2 regions of the Cupriavidus sp. 207A1 genome follow, and region 1 is predicted to be linked to the other one. Evidence: predicted binding sites of a transcription regulator. Region 1 holds the regulator's gene; the other holds the start of a gene.

Region 1 (2,196 bases):
GCGCTGCTGGCGGGGTTCATGGCGTCGATCATGCTGCGCACGCCGCTGAAGGTCGACATCATCCGCGATCGCGGTGCGCTGGGCCGGGAGGTGGAAGGGCGCTGGATCGAGAACGTCTATCGGCTGCAACTGATCAACACCACCGAGGCGCCGATGCAGATCCGCGTGCGTGCCGACAGCGATGAACTGAAGGACCTGACGGTCGAATACGACAAGCAGGCCGAATCGCTGGCGCCAACCTCCAACCGGCTGCTGCCGATCCGCATCCGCGTGCCGATAGAGGCCGCCAGGCAAGGCACGCACAAGATCAACGTAACAGTAACGAGCGAAGGCACGGAGCAAGGGCATGCTGAAATTCGGCAATCCACCAGTTTTATCGTGCCGCGCGATTTGTGAAGCTAGGCGACTCACACGTAGTCGCCAGGACGAAGGGGGCAAGATGAGTCAGCAAGGCAATCCGTGGTGGAAGGAACCGTGGCCATGGCTGCTGATGGCCGGTCCGCTGGTGGCCATGGTGGCGTGCGGCGTGACGATCTGGCTGGCGTCGGCACACCCCGACCTGCCGGTGCAGGGCGCGGCGCGGCATGGCCTGGTGGTCGAGAAGGTGGAAGCGGTGGCGCCCAAGTCCGCGGCAGCGAGGCAGCCATGAGGTTGCGCTGGCTGATGTGGGTGCTGTGGCCGGGCTTCCTGATGGCGGGTCTGGCGACGGCGACGGTTTTTTCCGTCGTCGATCCGGGCGACCTCAAATTCTTCGGCCATCCGATCGAATCGTCGCGCGAGTCGGTCTATACCGTCGGCTTCCTGCTGGCGTGGGTGTTCTGCGCGTTGTCCAGCGGGCTGACGCTGTACACCATGCCGACGCGGCTGGCGGATACGGACGAACTGGAATAGGGAAGGACTATCGCGTTGCCGGCGCCGCAGGCGGCGCGGCAACGCCGCGGTGGCTCAGCAGCTACGGCTGTAGAGTTGCTTGATGCCGTCGATGTCGATCAGCTTGACATGCCGTTGGCGGATCTGGATCAGCCCGGCCTCGGCAAAGCGCGAGAACAGGCGACTCACGGTCTCGAGTTTCAGCCCGAGGTAGCTGCCGATCTCTTCGCGGCTCATGCGCATCACGAACTCGGACGCCGAATAACCGCGCGCCGACAGCCGTTCCGACAGGTTGATCAGGAAGGCGGCGAGGCGTTCCTCGGCGCGCATCGAGCCGAGCGTGACCAGCATCAGCTGGTCGTGCGTGATTTCCTTGCCCATCAGGCGCAGGAACTGCTGTTGCAGCGAAGGCAGGTCGGCGGACAGCGTCTGCAGATCGTTCATGCGGACCACGCATACCTCGGTATCTTCGAGTGCGGTCGCATCGGATGCATGCTGCATCTCGCCCAGGCCGTCGAGGCCGACGATTTCACCGGGCAGGTGGAACCCGGTAATCTGCGAGCGTCCGTCTTCGGTGGTGACATGCGTCTTGAGCGTACCGAAGCGGATGGCGTAGACCGCGGTGAGCGGGTCACCCATGCGGTAAAGGGTTTCCCCCTTGTGCACGCGGATGCGTTCCTGCACCAGCGTGTCGATCTTGGCAAGGTCTTGCTGCGACATGCCAACCGGGAGGCACAGCTGTCCCATCGCACAGGTGGAGCAGCGGGGCGACATCTCGGTAATGGGGATGGAAGTGAGCAATTGGAACCTGCTAGAAATGGCAGCGGGGCACGATATGGGCATTTTACCGTGCGATGTGATCCGGCAGGGAGACAGAATTGACATTTGGAGTATTGATCAGCGTTTTCCTGCTCGCTCTGCTGGGCGGCGTGCACTGCGCCGCCATGTGCGGCGGCGTGGCGCTGGCCGTGGAGCAGCGGCGCGGCAAGGCAGCGCCGGTCAGCCTGGTGCGCAGCCGCACTGCATGGCTCGGCGAGTTACTGTTGATGCACTTTGGCAGGATTACCACCTATATGCTGCTCGGTGCGGCGCTGGGCGCCGCGGGCGCCACCGCCTGGAAGCAGGACTACCTGCCAGTGCAGCGCTGGCTGTTCGGCGCCGGCAGCCTGATGCTGCTGTGGTCGGGCTGGCGCCTGCTGCGCGGCAGTACCTTTACCGTGAACTGGCTGGAGCGGCTGGCGGCGCGTGCCGGCGCTGCGGTGGCCGGGCGGCTCGGCGGCGTCGCCGGCGCGTTGCCGGCCTTCGTGCGGGCGCGCGGCGGGCTGG
Region 2 (2,196 bases), on a different contig from region 1:
CGACCGAGGCGCAGCTGGCCGCCTGCGGCGAACTCGCGCGCGCCTATCCGGACGCGTTTATCCAGACCCACGTGGCGGAGAACCGTGACGAGGTCAAATGGGTGGCCGAGCTGTTCCCGGACGCGCGCAGCTACCTGGACGTCTACGACCGCTATGGCCTGCTGCGTCCCGGCGCGATGTACGGCCATGCCATCTACCTGGACCAGGACGACCGCCGCCGGCTGGCCGACAGCGGCGCCGCGGTGGCGCACTGCCCGACTTCCAACCTGTTCCTTGGCAGCGGCTTCTATGACTTCCACCAGTCCGATGCCAACCGCCTGAACGTGACGCTGGCCACCGACGTCGGGGGCGGCACCTCGTTCTCGATGTTCCGCACCATGAACGCTGCGCACAAGGTGGCACGCATGGGCGGCTACTACCTGACCGCGCTGCGCATGTTCTACCTCGCCACCCGCGCCGCGGCCGAGGCGCTGGGCTGGACCGGCCGCGTCGGCAGCTTCAGCGAGGGCTGCGAGGCCGACTTCATCGTGCTCGACCCCAAGGCCACGCCGCTGATCGCACGCCGCAGCAACCGCTCGGAAACGCTGGAAGAGGAGCTGTTTGCCTTCGCCATGCTGGGCGACGACCGCGCGATCGACAGCGTCTACGTGATGGGCGAGGTGGCCAGCGTCCCGGCAGCCTGATCCGCCACACGGCAGCATCCCGTTGCCCGCCGCGCCCGCGGCGGGCCCGCCCTTTACCGCTTCCGCCGTCCCACCGGCTTGACGACCGTCAAGACTGTCTTCGACAAAGCCTTCTAACCTTGCGGTTCCGCCGCGGCCACTCTGCCTTGCCGCGCACCAATACCGATCGACCGCAATCAGAAGGTTCTGCATGACCGCATATCAATCCGCTCAATCCGTCGAGCCCGCCCCCGAGCACGCCCAGGCGCATCCCGGCGCGCGCGCCCATGCCCCGCACCCGGCTCCGCTGCCTGAACCGATCGCGCCGGACGCGCCGCTGCCATCGCGCAAGATCATCCGCGGCTGGCTGATCCCGCTGGGCCAGCGCAGCACGCCGCGCGCACTGATGCTGTTCGCCTTCGATTACCTGCTGTTCGGCGCCGTGCTGGCCGGCGTGGTAGTGGCGCCGCACTGGGCCGCCAAGCTGGCGCTGGGCGTGCTGGCCGGCCTGGTGATCGCGCGCCTGTTTATCATCGGCCACGATGCCTGCCACCAGAGCCTGACTCCGCGCCGCGGGCTGAACAAGTGGCTGGGCCGGCTGACCTTCCTGCCGTCGCTGACGCCGTACAGCCTGTGGGAAGTCGGCCATAACGTGGTCCATCACGGCTACACCAACCTGAAGGGCTTCGACTTCGTCTGGGCGCCGTATTCGCTCGACGAATTCAACGCGCTGCCGCGCTGGCGCCGCGTGATGGAGCGCATCTACCGCACCGGCTTCGGTCCGGGCCTGTATTACCTGGTCGAGATCTGGTGGTGCAAGCTGTTCTTCCCCAGCAAGCGCCAGATGGCCACGCGCCGGTCGATCTTCACCGGCGACTGCGTGCTCGTGGCGGCGTTCGGGCTGGCCTGGATCGGCGCGCTGGTCGGCCTGGCGCTGGCCACGCAGCAGTCCGTCTGGATGCTGGTCGGCGCCGGCTTCGTGCTGCCCTTCCTGGTGTGGAACGTAACCGTCGGCTTCGTGCTGTACGTGCACCATACCCACACCAGCGTCGCCTGGTACGACACCAAGGCGATGTGGGCCAGGGCCCAGCCGTTTGTCTCGACCACCGTGCACCTGCGCTTTCGCCATGGCATCGGCGCGGCGCTGCACCACATCATGGAACACACCGCGCACCACGTCGACATGAGCGTGCCGCTGTACCGCCTCAAGCGCGCGCAGGCGCTGCTGGAGCATGCGCTGCCGGGCCGCATCATCATCGAGAACTTCTCGTGGCGCTGGTATTTCGACACGGCGCGCCGCTGCAAGCTCTATGACTTCAAGGCGCTGTGCTGGACCGATTTCCGCGGCCGCCAGACCAGCGAGAACGCGCCGGTACCGGCCTGATCGCCTTGCCGGCCGCGACGGCGGTGGACGATCCACCGCCGTCGCGGTTATAATCGCCGCTTCCATTGGGGAGTAGCCGCCCTGCTCTCACCGCGCCGCGCAATGCGGACTCCGGGGGACAGGGGCGTACGTCAACAGACTTGACCGCTT

Evidence for each region. Region 1 encodes FNR, which switches genes on or off when oxygen is low (the NO sensors DNR and NnrR bind a similar motif). Its sites were predicted from a motif close to TTGATNNNNATCAA; they were not measured.
Region 2: the regulator FNR is predicted to act here: its motif matches at 762-775, upstream of AC3FMM_RS14210 (fatty acid desaturase).

Annotation. Positions count from the first base shown of each region.
Region 1 covers NZ_JBYOJO010000003.1:237,176-239,371, forward strand. Annotated here, with positions in the region: gene ccoG (cytochrome c oxidase accessory protein CcoG) at 1-396, shown strand, start outside; gene AC3FMM_RS06715 (FixH family protein) at 440-649, shown strand; gene AC3FMM_RS06720 (hypothetical protein) at 646-891, shown strand; gene fnr (fumarate/nitrate reduction transcriptional regulator Fnr) at 946-1,671, opposite strand; gene AC3FMM_RS06730 (sulfite exporter TauE/SafE family protein) at 1,749-2,196, shown strand, end outside.
Region 2 covers NZ_JBYOJO010000007.1:6,218-8,413, reverse strand. Annotated here, with positions in the region: gene guaD (guanine deaminase) at 1-683, shown strand, start outside; gene AC3FMM_RS14210 (fatty acid desaturase) at 874-2,046, shown strand; yybP-ykoY riboswitch at 2,096-2,196, shown strand, end outside.